Solitalea lacus: one gene and its partners. The protein of the gene in region 3 interacts with the protein of the main gene of each other region in a pairwise test. Links are inferred from orthologs where the notes say so. Each region holds a gene or a part of one and is shown on either strand. Other genes may lie near its edges.

Region 1 (4,501 bases), 1.7 Mb from region 3 along the record:
ATATCGGCTTTAACTGATTTTTCTAACAACACGTTTCTATACTTTAGTGGCAACACTTGCTGTTGCCTTAATTCTTAACAAACATAAAACAGCCCAAAACTGCACTCCAAACATCAAAGAACCAAAAACAAGATGCATTGTTTGAAAAGCTGGCGGTAAAGCCATCCAAGCCAAAACAACACCCGTTAAAATCTGTGCAAAAACTAAAAACAGATTGTATTTGATCAACTTTGCAACCGCATTATCAGTATTCTTTCTTATTTGATAAAACAGAAGACCTGTTATTACCACAACAAGAATAGCTAACTCCCGATGTGAGTAAAACAAAAAACCTACACGGTTTACCCATTGCTCTCTTCCAGCATAGTTTAACACAGCTGCAATCTCATCAATAGTCTCACGAACCTGAGTTCCTATTAACATTTGAACTATTGTTAATGCTAGAAGCACCCCGATTAACCACTTCACACGCTTGAGGTTTACTCCAATGAAATCATCAGAGGCAAATTTGCGAGCTCTGGCTTCCTCATAGATAAATATGTATAAAGCCAAAATCACCATTGCAACAAACATATGTATAGTAACCATGTATGTTTTAAGGTTACTTTCAACCACTTTTGCACCCAGCCAACCCTGAAAACCAATTAAAAAAAGGTTAAACAGACTCCACCAAAAAACGCTGCGTTTATTACCTCTTAAAAAGGTACGGGCAAAGAAAACGGTAACAATAGCTCCCAAACCTAAAAGAACGCCAGTAAGTCGATTTACATACTCGGTCCAGGTATGATACACATTAAATTTTGCATAATCATGCTTAGTGTATTTCTCCCAATCGCTGGGATTAAACTCTTTTCCGGTTGTAAAATCTTGCTTTGCTTTATACAGTGCCTCGTTCCAAATTACGATGTACCCTTTTTTAAAGAATTTACCTTCTGAAAAGGTTAATTCATCAACTGTAGTTGGCGGAACGAAATGACCAAAACATTTAGGCCAATCGGGACACCCCATACCTGAACCCGTACTTCTTACCACTCCACCAGCAATAATAACCAGATAAGTAAGGATAAGTGTTACTAAACAAACGGATAAGAACTTTCTTTCGGAACGATTCTGCATTGTTTGGATAAAAGTTTAGGTAGCGACTCAAACTTGGCCACTACCTAAATTTTCATTATTAGTTAGTCTCAGAAGCTTTTTGCTCTTGTGAGACTGTTAAAATTTTCGGCTGATAAAACTCGTGCACAAATTGTGATTCATCACCATGATAACCAAAATCATGCGGAGTATTAGAGCTAATTGTTTCTGATAATGACACAGTTTGAGGGATGAAATCTTTTTCAGCACCTGGTTTACTGTAATCATATGGCCAACGGTAAACTGCAGGAATTTCACCTGGCCAGTTGCCGTGGAAGTGCTCAACAGGAGTAGTCCACTCTAGCGTATTTGATTCCCAAGGATTTTGAGGAGCACGTTTACCTTTGAAAATATTTACAAAGAAGTTGTATAAGAACAATACTTGAGCAATAGCACCTAAGATAGCTGCAATTGTAATGAATTTGTTCAATGATAACCACTTAGTAAACATTTCAAACTCAGTAAAGGTATAATAACGACGAGGAACGCCATCTAAGCCCATAAAGTGCATTGGGAAGAATACCAGGTAAGCCGAAATAAAGGTTAACCAGAAGTGTAAATAACCTAATTTGGCATCCATCATCTTACCAAACAATTTAGGATACCAGTGGTAAACACCTGCAAGCATACCAAAGATCGCAGAACAACCCATTACAATATGGAAGTGGGCAACTACGAAATAAGTATCATGTAAGTTGATATCCATTGAAGGGTTACCTAACCACAAACCGGTAACACCACCAGAGATAAAGAATGATACCAAACCAATAGCGAACAACATAGCTGGAGTGAAACGGATGTTACCTTTCCACAAGGTTGCCAGGTAGTTAAAAGTCTTTACTGCAGATGGTACCGCAATGATCAAGGTAGTGAACATGAACACCGATCCTAAGAAAGGATTCATACCCGTTACGAACATGTGGTGACCCCATACGATAAATGAAAGGAACGAGATACCTAATAATGAACCAATCATTGCACGGTAACCGAAAATTGGTTTACGCGCATTAGTTGCAATAATTTCAGAAGTAAGACCCAATGCAGGCATGATGATGATATAAACCTCAGGGTGACCCAAGAACCAGAACAAGTGCTGGAACAAAATTGGGCTACCTCCGGTATTTGGCAACGCCTCACCACCGATATAAATATCTGAAAGGTAGAAACTGGTACCAAAGCTACGGTCAAAAATCAACAAAATAACAGCAGCGAATAATACAGGGAAAGATAATAAACCTAATACTGCAGTTAACAAGAATGCCCAAATAGTTAACGGCATGCGAGTCATTGACATACCTTTAGTACGCATATTCAATATGGTACTGATATAGTTAATCCCACCCATCAATGATGAAGCAACGAACATTGCCATTGAGATTAACCACAAAGTCATACCTGTACCTGAACCAGGCATAGCTTTCGGTAATGCCGATAATGGAGGATAAATCGTCCATCCTGGACCTGCAGGACCGGTTTCTACGAAGAACGATGACACCATAACAACACTGGCCATGAAGAAGAACCAGTATGAAAGCATGTTCATAAACGGAGAGGCCATATCACGGGCACCTACCTGATAAGGAATTAGCAGGTTAGAGAAAGTACCGCTTAAGCCGGCCGTTAATACAAAGAATACCATGATGGTACCGTGAATGGTTACCAACGACAGGTAAAATGATGGATTTAGGCGACCACCTTCACCCCATTTACCTAAAATAACTTCAAATAATGGAAATTCTTTATCTGGCCATGCCAATTGAATACGGAAGATGATTGAAAATATCATTCCAATAACACCCATAATGATACCGGTGATAAGGAATTGTTTGGCAATCATCTTATGGTCCATACTAAAAACATATTTAGACCAAAATGTTTCATGGTGATGCCCGTGAGCATCGTGGCCATGAACATCGTGATGATGAACTGCCTCAGGAGAAATAACTTGAGAAGCCATGATTATATTATTATTCGCTCTAATTACTTAATATTAATTGCCAATGTTTTGCTTGCAGCTGCTGTATCAGTTTTTGATGAATCAGCAGGAGCTGCAGGTGTTTCTGCTGGTGCAGCTGGAGCTGGTTTCTCATTCTTTTTCACCCAGAAAGGTGTTTGAGTTTTTAACCATGCTCTGTATTCTTTATCACTTACTACTTTAATCACAAACTTCATATTGAAGTGTGACGCTCCACAAATTTTGTTACAGTACAACAAGTAATCAAAATTAGGGTCATTTACTTTCGAACGCATCTCATTGGTAGTGATGGTTGGAGTAAAAGTAAAGTAAGTATTCATACCTGGTACACAGTTCATTTGAACACGGAAGTGAGGCATATATGCAGAGTGAATCACATCCTTAGCTCCAAATTGGAATTGAACTGTTTTATTTACTGGCAATACAATTTCTTGAGGGAAAAAGTCATCATGAGATTTTTGGTCATCAAACTTAACACCCAACACGTTATCTCCGCCAATTAAACGGTAGTTACGAGGACCTAACTCATTATCTTTACCTGCATAACGAACAGTCCATTTAAATTGCTCTGCTACTGCTTCAACTTTAATGGCGTCTTTCAAATTCGAAGGATACATAATGCCAGTCCACGTTTTCCATCCAAAGAACACCAAAATACTCAGTACGATAGCCGGAACCAAGGTCCAAACTTTCTCTAAGTTGTCGTTGTGAGGATAGTAGTAAGCAGTTCTGTTTTTACGGGCTCTGTATAAATACACATAAGTAAACAATACAATGTGTGTTAATAAAAATACCGTAAAAGTAATATAGAATGTTACGTGTAATAAATTATCGGTTTTAACGCCATGGGCAGAAGCTGGTTCAGGCAAAAGCATTTTACCATGATGAACTATCTCCCAAAATGCACCGTATAAACCTAAGAAACCGATAACAAGGAATAAAGTGGCATGTATAGAGTTCCAGTTAATTCCTTTTTTCTTTCCGGTAGCGGAAGCTGTTAATTCATAAACTTTTAAGGCTTTACCAACAACGCTCAAAATGAAACCGGCAGCAATAAATATTAGTATGTAAAGTGCTACGGTTAACCACATTTCGGTACGTGCAGCAGCTTTTGCAGCCTCGGCACCTGCATCAGCAGTTGCAGCCTGGGCCATTGCCACATTGGTATACAATGTAGCAACGGCTGCAGAAGCAAAAAATGATATTTTTTTAAGTATCGACATAGTCAATTTATAACGATTAGATATTTGGAATATGGTGGTGAGTACTCTCTTCTAAATATGGGTGATTTTTAGGAGCCATTGGCGCTTTGCTCAATCCTCTTAACATAAAGAATACGAACAGGCCTGCAAATCCAATTAAAGTACCGAACTCGTAGTAGCTGAAACCACG
Region 2 (5,689 bases), 970 kb from region 3 along the record:
ACTGAAGAAATTTAATTAACATAATTACTTCTTGAAACCAAAGTGGTATCGAAGGGTAAACATTATATTATCAAGTGATTTTGCAAAAGAGAAATCAAATAAAGAAACTGAACTGTCAGAATCTAACTCATCATTTGAATTAAAAGATTTATTTTTTGAATATCCTATATTTACAGCCCCAATTCCGGCCTCACAGCTTAATCGTTTAAATGGAAAGAATGCTATACCACCTTGCAAACCAAGACCAACATTAAAATATTTATAATTACTTAGGAGCAGTGATGCATTAGCATCGTAATTATGACTTTTAGCAATCGTTGTTGATAAGTTTGCGGCCCCAAATGCACCAAATTTATTTCCGAACATAAAGTATTGCTTACCAAAGACACCTGCGGTATAATTCTTACTATTTTGATCGGTGCCATTACTTGAATTATCGTACCTAGCATCATTCTTACCAAAACCTGCAAATAGTCCCAATGAAACCTTATCTTTTATAAAATAAGCATAGTCAATGTTAACTGAAAAATTACTTTGATCACTCGTGTATACATTAACTCCACTTACAGTGTAATTACTATTCCTAGAACTAAAACTAAGCCCAATCGATTGATTCCCTTTATTAATTTGTGCATTAGCCGCAATAGATGTTGCAACTAGGACAACAATAGCAAATAGATGTTTCATTTTTGATTACGTTATTTAATAATTAATTATCAAATATTCATTTAAGTAATTAATTCAAAGTAAAGATTTAGTAACAAAAAAGATGTAAACATCAAAAAAGCCTCAATATTTTAATACTGAGGCCATTATTTTTAAAATTCAAAAGACTAATTCAAACTAAAGTTTACATTCTTAAACTTTCCAATCTCACTCATGAAATTGTTATTTGGATCTACTTTTATCGATTTTGAAGGAAGATCTAACACAATCCGTTCAAGTGCATCAATCACATTCAACTTTAGTTTACAATTACCCGGATTAGCTTTACATAATGCTTCCAGATTATCAATAAATTCTAACGTAAGTTCATGCAGTGGAAACGATAGAGTAACATTCTTTGCCATTTTCTCCCGTATTTCCGACAGTAATTGTATGCTTTCCACCTTGAACTCTAAATTATCAGCCTGACCGAAACGAGGTTTAAACGAGCCTCGAACAAATACCAATAGTCCCGACTGGAAGAAGTGTTTATTTTTTAGATAATCCTCTGAAAACATAATCATCCGATGACTACCCGAATAATCTTCGAAAGTGAATCCGCCAAATGGTTTTCCATGTTTGGTTAAACGCTCTTCAGCCGAAGTAATAATACCTGCCACTACCAATGTTCCTGGTTTTGGAGTTGCTAAATCAATTATCTGAGAATTACAGAAATTCTCAATTTCCAGCTTATAATCATCCAAAGGATGGCCGGAAATGTACATTCCAACAACCTCTTTCTCGAAACTCAACTTCTGCAACAAACTCCACTCTTCCGAATCCGGAAGTGGTGGTTCCGGCACATGGGCATCCGCCGTCCCTCCAAACAATGAGTTCTGAGCGCTGTTTTGGTTGGCAACGAAATCGTTTCCGTATTTCACCAGGCGTTCAATACCATTTAATCGATCCGAAATGTTTACACCAAAGTATTGTGCACGATGGTACTCTCCATAGCAATCGAAAGCTCCTGAATACACTAAATTCTCCCATGATTTCTTATTAACCGCACGTAAATTCACTCTTCTGGCAAAATCATAAACCGATTCATAAGGACCATTCTCTTTACGTTCGGTCACCAAACTCTCAATGGCCGCTTCACCCAAACCTTTAATACCCGACAAACCGAAACGAATCTGCCCTTTCTTAGTTGCAGTAAAGTGAAGCGCACTTTCATTCACATCAGGACCCAAAACTGGCACACCGATACGTTTACACTCTTCCATGAAGAAAGTGATCTTATCAATCTGTCCTTTGGTATGAGTTAATACCGAAGCCATATATTCAGCCGGATAATGCGCTTTTAAGTAAGCAGTTTGATAGGCAACGAATGCATAGCAGGTGGAGTGCGATTTATTGAACGCGTAAGATGCAAAGGCCTCCCAGTCAGTCCAAACTTTTTCTAACACTTTGGCATCATGCCCTTTTTCTTTGGCATTATCAATAAACTGCGGTTTCAGTTTATCCAACGTTTTACGGTCTTTTTTACCCATCGCTTTACGCAGCACGTCGGCATCACCTTTGGTAAAGTTGGCAAGTTTCTGCGAAAGCAACATCACCTGCTCCTGATAAACGGTAATCCCATAGGTATCGAAGAGGTATTCCTCCATGTCGGCCAAGTCATATTCTACCGCTTTACGTCCATGTTTACGCTCAATAAAGTCGGGAATGTACTCGATCGGTCCCGGACGATACAGGGCGTTCATGGCAATCAAGTCTTCGAACTTATCGGGCACCAGATCTTTCAGGTATTTCTGCATACCCGGACTCTCAAACTGGAACGTACCATTGGTTTCGCCACGTTGGTAAAGCTCAAAGGTCTTCTGATCATCCAACGGGATATAATCAATATCGAATTCTACTCCATGATTTTCCTTGATCATACGCAACGCATCACGGATAATGGTAAGGGTCTTCAAACCCAAAAAGTCCATCTTGATTACGCCGGCATCTTCAATTACCTTTCCCTCGTACTGCGTAACCAACAGATCAGAATCTTTGGCTACTGCTACGGGAACGATATTCGTTAAATCTTCTGGGGCAATGATGATACCCGCTGCGTGGATACCTGTTCCGCGGATAGAACCCTCCAAAATCAGGGCTTCCTTAATTACTTTAGAACGAAGATCAGATCCTTCACGAATTTCGCGAAGCTGCTTCACGTTCTCTATATCTTCAGGACCAAGTCCCTCTTTATCTTTCAGTGATTTATCCCCATCGATAGGGGCGTTCATCACCCTATCCAAAGAAATACCAGGCTTATCAGGTACGAGTTTGGCCATGGCATTCGAATCGGGCAAAGGTAAATCCAAGGCACGAGCCACGTCTTTGATACTCATCTTGGCGGCCATGGAGCCGTAGGTAATGATTTGTGCTACCTGTGTCTTGCCATATTTATCAACCACATAATCAATCACGCGCTGACGGCCCTCGTCGTCGAAGTCCGTATCAATATCGGGCATTGACTTACGATCGGGATTCAGGAAACGCTCAAACAGGAGATTGTATTTAATCGGGTCAATATTGGTGATACCGATACAATAAGCCACGGCTGAACCCGCAGCTGAACCACGGCCCGGACCAATGAATACGCCCATATCGCGTCCGGCCTTAATGAAATCGGATACGATAAGGAAGTAACCGGCAAATCCCATTGTACGAATGGTATGCAGCTCAAAATTGATACGTTCTTCCTTATCCGGTGTCAGGTCATCTCCATACCGTGCCCTTGCTCCTTCCCAGGTAATATGCTCCAGATATTGCATCTGATCGACAAAGCCCGGTGGAATTGGGAAGTTCGGAAGCAAAATGTCTTGCTTTAGTTTCAGCAGGTCAACCTTATCGACAATCTCATTGGTATTATCAATTGCTTCCGGAATGTCATGAAACAAGGCATTCATCTCTGCCTGAGTTTTGAAGAAGAACTGGTCGTTAGGGAAACCAAAACGATAACCTTTACCACCTTCCTCATCCGTTGCAATTGGAGTCGACTGAATATCACCGGTGTTAATACACAGCAAAATATCATGGGCATTGGCATCTGCCTGATCCACATAGTGCGAATCATTGGATGCAATCACCTTTACATTGTATTTTTTAGCAAAGCGAAGAAGCACTTCGTTCACTTTTACTTGTTCGGGCAGATTATGGCGCTGCAGTTCGATATAATAATCTTCACCGAAAATATCCAACCACCATTTAAATTCCTTTTCTGCTGCTTCTTCGCCCTCATTTAAAATGGCCTGCGGAACCGAAGCCCCAATACAACAGGTAGTAGCAATAAGGTCTTCATGATATTTTAAAATCAATTCCTTATCAATACGAGGCCACTTACTGTATAACCCCTCCATGTATCCATACGAACAAAGCTTGGTAAGATTCTTATAGCCATTGGCGTTTTTGGCAAGGAACAACTGGTGATAGCGCTTATCTTTTTTCTCTTTGGAAAACTTCTTTTCATGACGATCGGCCACTACATAGAACTCACAACCAACAATCGGTTTTACCTTGTTATCATGCTTACCGGCTTCGGCAACGAACTTGAACACGCCGAACATGTTACCATGGTCGGTAATGGCAAGAGCGCGCATGCCGTCATTGGCCGCCTTTTTAAAAAGCTTGGAGATATCCGCAGCTCCATCGAGCAGGGAAAACTGAGTATGTACGTGCAGGTGACTGAATTCAGGCATTTCTTTGAGAGTCCTTGATCAATAATTAAAAGCCTAAAACCTAGACTATCAACCTATTGAAAATTAACAATATCTAAAATAAAGGAATTTCAAAGGTAATGAAAAGCCGGAATTGTTAAGAGGTTGTTGAAAACCTGTTTCAGTTAGCGGGCATCAACCGCTCGCCCATATGTTATCCGTTCCTTCTTATTTGCCTTCCGACTTAGGAGTTGTAGGATGATATTCAATTTCAAACCTGTTTCGTTTCATTTCGAACTCGATTTGAACTTCCGTTATATGATCAACCAAGTTTGCGGCTTCTGTATGCACATCGATTAACTTGTCGTCAAGCTCTTTGTCGCTCAAAGTCATATTATCGATATCCATCTTCGCAATTTTTTGAACCACGGCCGCCTCACTATTTTTCAAATCCTCCATTTCCCGAAGGATTTTATCCATCAGTTCTAATTTTTGAATCGCTTCCATAATCCTCGTTTTTAGTGTTTATCCAGATTTCAGGGATAAGGACTGACTTTCATTACCAACAAACCTGTGCGAGTAATTGTTTCTTAGGCCGGACAAAGAGTTGAAGTCATAAATCTGTATTTTAACTAATTATTATTAATTATTACTTAAATAATTTTGCATTTAACCTGTGGTTAATTATATTCATTCCACATCAATTTCAAAAGGAAAACATTTTTTAACATCTAATCTCAATCGTATGAATAAATAACGAAAATTTCTTATAGATAGAGGAAAAAATTAGCGCTTCAATAAATACCAAACATCTTTATTTTCTGATACTTACAATTTACAGGATACATTTATTTATAACCTAATATTTTTTATGAGACAACTCCTACTGAGTTTTATATTGTTTACCTGTGCGTATACAGTAGCACATGCGCAAATCGCAACAATTGAATTGAATGTCAGAAATGCTAAAAACGATGATGTAACTATAAGCATACCTATTAATCATAATTATTTTGCGGGCAACGAAAGACATGCAAAAATCTCAAATTCGGGAACCTTATCAATTCCACTTAAAGAAGATGAAACCGGCCCGATAACAATAAAGGTATTGGACAAAAAAGCCTTCTTGTATGTACAAAAAGGCAACTCAATAAAAATAAGTTTGGATACCGCTAATAAAACCAATCCTTGGCAATTCGAAGGCAGTAACGCCACCGGACAACATTTTTTAACAGAGAACTTCTTGCCTAAAGGAAGGTACGTATCTCCCATAATGTATGAAGGCTATCAATACTTGACTGATAGCGCTGCTGTTGATGTGGAAGAAAAAATCAATCGCA
Region 3 (4,914 bases):
AGATACAACTGCGACACTCGTTGTCGTAGTTGTTTTTTAAAGTAAGAAACACAAAATATTAGCCATTGGCATAATTTAACCGAAAAACCAAGAAGGGCAATTTTACAATTGCCCTTTGTTCGTCTAAATAAATTACATTCTCATTTGTTTTCTTCCCATAAAAACCTAATCATTAAATCACAACTATTTGATAATGAATGTATAAAATTATAACTACACCAAAAATCGTGTGAAAAGTACATGCATTCCCTAGCATAGTCCATTGATTCAAAAGGCAATTAAGGGGAAATTTGCATCAGTACAAAAAGTTGATAATTAGACAATTAATCAAATTTTCTTCATAGTAACAACTGCGGCACTCGTTGTCGTAGTTGTTTTTTAAGTAAGAAAAACAAAATATTAGCCATAAGGCATAATTTAACCGAAAGACCAAGATCAAGGGCAATTATACAATTGCCCTTCGTTCGTATAAATAAGTTACATTCTCATTTGTTTTCTTACTATAAAAACCTTACCACTAAATATAAATACCTGATAATTAACATATAACGATTAGAATCACGGCGAAAATCGTATGAAAAGTACATGAATTCCCTTGCATAGTCCATTTGTTTGGGTGGTAAGAATGAGGATATTTGTCTTAATCCCAGTAGGGGATTTTAAAAGGAATAAAATAACCTTCTTTTCTTCATAGTTACAACTGCGGCACTTGTTGTCGTAGTTGTTCTCAAAGCTAAATACTTAATCCTTCTTTCAAAAAGAGGATTAATTTATTATACTGAAACACAAAACATTAGCCTTGTAAAAGGCATAATTTAATCAAAACCAAGAGCCTGGGCAATTGTAAAATTGCCCTTTTTCGTTTTTATCACTGGATAGTGCTTACACTCTCTTTATATTAAAATCGTCCTGATCTTTTAAAAAGGGAAATGCTCTACGCACAAATTCCAAGGTCTCACCAGATAGCTCTAAAGTAAACATATCTTCATCATGTTCTTTATGATATAACACAACGCCATCAGGAGCAATAATCATACTATTTCCGCTATGGTAAATTTCATTTCCATCATTACCAACCCGATTCACACCTACAACATAACTCTGATTTTCAATAGCTCTGGCTGGCAAAAGAGTTTTCCAATGCAGGGAGCGACGCTCAGGCCAGTTGGCCACAATCAGATATAAATCATACGGATTATCTTTTTTATTTCGAGCCCAAACAGGAAAACGCAGATCATAACAAATCATCGGGCATATATTCCAGCCCTTAAGATCAACCAATAGCTTTTTATCTCCAGCTGCATAGGTATCATCCTCTTTACCTAAACCAAAAAGATGCCGTTTATCATATGTTTCAAAACTGCCATCCGGACGCATCCAAACCAAACGATTGTAGAACTTATTCTGCTCTTCAACAATTATGCTTCCTGTTATTACGGCGTTCATATGGCCAGCCATTTCAGCTAACCATCTTACGGTTTTACCTTTGGCTTGTTCTGCCAACATTGATGCATTCATGGTAAAACCGGTACTGAACATTTCCGGTAAAATTATTAGGTCTGTTTTTTCTTTTAATGCAAGCATTTTTTGCCCCAACATTGATAAATTGGCATCAATGTTCTCCCAATACAATGCAGTTTGTATGATAGTTATGGTTATATTAGATTTCATGTTTATGTTATGATCATCAAAGAACCTTAAATTTTCATCAATCTTTCTACCGCTTTATTCAGTGTCTCCTCAGTTTTAGCAAAACAAAAACGGATTACTTTATGATCAGCTGAACTTGTATAAAAAACAGAAGTAGGAATAGTTGCTACACCAAACTCTTTTGTTATACGAACAGCAAAATCATAATCACCTTCATCTGAAATTTTGTTGTAATGAGCCGTCTGAAAATAAGAACCTGCCACTGGTAGCAAATCAAACTTGGTATTTTTCATTAAACCAGCAAAATAATCTCGCTTTTGCTGATACATCTCTTTTATACTTAAGTAATTATCAGGGATAGCCATAAAATCGGCGAGGGCATATTGAATAGGGGTAACGCAAGTATAAATTGCGAACTGTTGCAACTTACGAATTTCAGCCATTAAATAATCCGGACCTAATAAGTACCCCATACGCCAACCTGTAGTATGAAATGTTTTTCCAAATGATGAAACAATCAAACTACGTTCTGCCAGTTCGGGATATTTTGCAACACTATGATGAGTTTTACCGTCGAAAATAATATGCTCATACACTTCATCGCTCAAAATCAAAATATCGGTACCTTTCACAATCTTAATGAGTTCATCAATATCACTCTTACTCAAAACTGTTCCTGTAGGATTATGTGGAGTATTGAGCATAATCATTCGTGTTTTATGCGAAATCAACTTTTTTACTTTCTCCCAGTCAATTTTATAATCAGGAGGAGCTAGTTCGATAGGCCGTGGAATACCACCATGTACGCGGATGTTTGGCGAATAACAATCGTAAGCAGGCTCAAAAATGATTACTTCGTCACCATCTCTAATAAAGGCCTCAATTACAGAAAATATAGCTTGAGTACCTCCGGCAGTAATGGTCACTTCTGTATCTGCACAGTAATTTTTCCCTGTTAAGCTATAGGTCATTTCAGCTATGCGCTCGCGGAGAGGCAATATTCCTGCAGGTGGGGCATATTGGTTCATGCCCTTTTTCATATAGTCATTCACCAAACTGATTAATTGGGGCGAAGTAGGAAAGTCAGGAAACCCTTGAGCTAAATTAACTGCCTTATACTCAATTGCCAATCCCGTCATAACAGGAAAAATTGAAGCACCAACCTGAGGTAGTTTAGAATTAATTGCAATCATATTTTAGTAGCGTACAGAATTTTTGATTTCAAAATTTATCTTTACATCAACATATGCCAATGTTTAACGTAATGATTTTTATTAAAAGATTTTTAAAAACGTTGCCTAAACTATAAAAAACAAATTAAACAGATGAAAAAAGGATTTCTTTTACTTTACTGTGTTATTTTTTTATTCGGATGTACTTCAAATTCAAGCAAATCAAAATTGCGCAAAATTGCTTTTGTTGATGCCTTTGAAGATGCCACTTTAGCTCAAGCCAAGCAAGGCTTTTATGATGCATTGAAAAAAGGAGGATTTGAAGACAAAAAAAATATTGAAATTATTTATAGTAATGCACAAAATAATATCCCAACGCTTATACAATCTATAAATTATGCCGTTAGTGAAAAGGTTGAACTAATTGCGACTAATGCAACTTTGCCAACCATTACTGCAGCACAACGAGAGCGATCCATTCCAATTTTTATGATGGTTTCTTCAAGCCCTAAAATGGCTGGTTTAACTGATCAGGCTGGCAATCCGCCTGCAAATTTATATGGAGTATATGAAACTACGAATTACATAGACACGTCAGTTGCACTCATAAAAATCCTAAAACCATCTGTTAAACGCCTGGCCGCAATTTACAATCAATCAGAACCGCAATCTGTGGATGCCTACAATAGTATTGTTAAACAATCAAAAGCTTCGGGAATGGAATTGGTAGTTTTGCCTGTAAATAGCTCTGCTGAAACCCAATTGGTTGTTGAATCATTATTGTCTAAGAAGGTGGATGCCTTTTTTGCCTTACCCGACAATACTGTGTTTGCTTCCTTTGAAACCATTGTAAAAAGTTGTGACAAAGCCAATGTTCCAGTATTTACTAGTGAAGCCGGCTTGGTTAAACGTGGTGCTGTTGCAGCCTTTGGAGCAGATTTGTATCAATGGGGGTATCAATCGGGTGAGCAAGCCGTTGCTTATTTAAAAGATCCTAAAACAAGTAATCTCAAACCTGAAGTGGTGAAAGTTCGTAAGCGTGTATATAACCCAACTGTTGCTTCCAAATTCGGAATTAAAGTGGGTGAAGGGTTTGAGGAGGTAAAGTAAACTTTAATACAAGGACAATTAAACGAAATATGAAAAAGTTGAACCTACACTATTTACTATTTAGCATTTCATTTATAATCTTTAACTCTTGTACTACAGATAAGATTAAGGAAAAAATAAATAAAACAGGAGACGTTGCAGGGCAGGCTTTGGGAGAGTTTAGTAGTGGTGTAAAAACAGGTGTAGAAAAAGCTGTTGAACCTAAAATTGAAATAAATGCTAGGTTAAAAAAGGTTGGTATTGATTTTGGCAAAATGACTGTTTCCGGTGATTCATCTAATATTGACAATATTTTAACTGCCTATTTAATATTTAATGAAAATTATAAAGGGACTATAACTGCAAAAGCATTTGATAAAAACAACCTTGAAATGGGTAGAGTTAAAATAAACATTAAAGGTATTAAAGATGAAGCAAAGTATGTTGATTTTCATTTTGATAAAAGAACAGACATTGCAAATGATAGTAGATTAACATTGGAATAAACTAAATATCAACGGTATTTGTTCTGTTAAGCATTTCTTCCTCTTCATAAAACCTTTAAATTATAGATTATTAAGTCTATAATAATTAATTATAGTTTAATTAGACTATAATTTTACTTTATAGATTAATTAATCTATATTAGAGTGATGATTTATGCAGTACTAACAGCAGATATTGTAAATTCAACTAGTTTGGATAAAGCCGACAGGGAACTTTTATTGAATACACTAAAAGGATTATCAAGCCAAATCGACGGAATTGAATTTCATATTTTCAGGGGAGATGCCTTTCAAGGTTTAAGTGAGAAACCTTGGCTAGCCTTAGAACAATGTATTAAAACTCGCGCTTATCTTCTAAAAACAAACACATCATCACGCTCGGTGTGTTTTGATGCACGAATGGCTATTGGACTGGGAGGCGTTAGCCTCAAAGCTGAGACCATTGAAGAATCAGACGGGGAGGCTTTCCGAAACTCAGGTCAACTTCTGGATGAAAA

The links. Proteins that work in one complex are often made in the same cells at the same time.
Region 1: the proteins of L2B55_RS10675 (region 3) and L2B55_RS18015 interact in binary tests that used the Escherichia coli proteins (3 or more experiments, as listed by UniProt). The link is inferred for Solitalea lacus from one-to-one orthologs.
Region 2: the proteins of L2B55_RS10675 (region 3) and dnaE interact in binary tests that used the Escherichia coli proteins (3 or more experiments, as listed by UniProt). The link is inferred for Solitalea lacus from one-to-one orthologs.

The regions. Positions count from the first base shown.
Region 1 is NZ_CP091740.1:4,185,726-4,190,226, forward strand. What follows is about bases 634-3,585. They hold L2B55_RS18015 (cytochrome c oxidase subunit I), read right to left. Parts: upstream 3,092-3,585; coding sequence 1,175-3,091; downstream 634-1,174. Other genes in these bases: L2B55_RS18010 (COX15/CtaA family protein), read right to left, coding at 634-1,116; L2B55_RS18020 (cytochrome c oxidase subunit II), read right to left, coding at 3,115-3,585. Outside these bases: cyoE (heme o synthase), read right to left, coding at 1-32; more of L2B55_RS18010, read right to left, coding at 37-633; more of L2B55_RS18020, read right to left, coding at 3,586-4,332; L2B55_RS18025 (quinol:cytochrome C oxidoreductase), read right to left, coding at 4,349-4,501. UniProt on the Escherichia coli protein: Cytochrome bo(3) ubiquinol oxidase is the terminal enzyme in the aerobic respiratory chain of E.coli that predominates when cells are grown at high aeration.
Region 2 is NZ_CP091740.1:1,550,560-1,556,248, reverse strand. The notes cover bases 634-4,773. They hold dnaE (DNA polymerase III subunit alpha), read right to left. Parts: upstream 4,392-4,773; coding sequence 834-4,391; downstream 634-833. Other genes in these bases: L2B55_RS06560 (hypothetical protein), read right to left, coding at 4,578-4,773; L2B55_RS06570 (autotransporter outer membrane beta-barrel domain-containing protein), read right to left, coding at 634-687. Outside these bases: more of L2B55_RS06570, read right to left, coding at 25-633; more of L2B55_RS06560, read right to left, coding at 4,774-4,856; L2B55_RS06555 (TlpA family protein disulfide reductase), read left to right, coding at 5,221-5,689. UniProt on the Escherichia coli protein: DNA polymerase III is a complex, multichain enzyme responsible for most of the replicative synthesis in bacteria. This DNA polymerase also exhibits 3' to 5' exonuclease activity. The alpha chain is the DNA polymerase catalytic subunit.
Region 3 is NZ_CP091740.1:2,519,678-2,524,591, forward strand. What follows is about bases 771-3,644. They hold L2B55_RS10675 (methionine aminotransferase), read right to left. Parts: upstream 2,844-3,644; coding sequence 1,698-2,843; downstream 771-1,697. Other genes in these bases: L2B55_RS10670 (amidohydrolase), read right to left, coding at 883-1,671; L2B55_RS10680 (ABC transporter substrate-binding protein), read left to right, coding at 2,976-3,644. In the rest of the region: more of L2B55_RS10680, read left to right, coding at 3,645-3,932; L2B55_RS10685 (hypothetical protein), read left to right, coding at 3,962-4,417; L2B55_RS10690 (SatD family protein), read left to right, coding at 4,565-4,914. UniProt on the Escherichia coli protein: Shows aminotransferase activity with methionine and histidine as substrates, and to a lesser extent also with phenylalanine.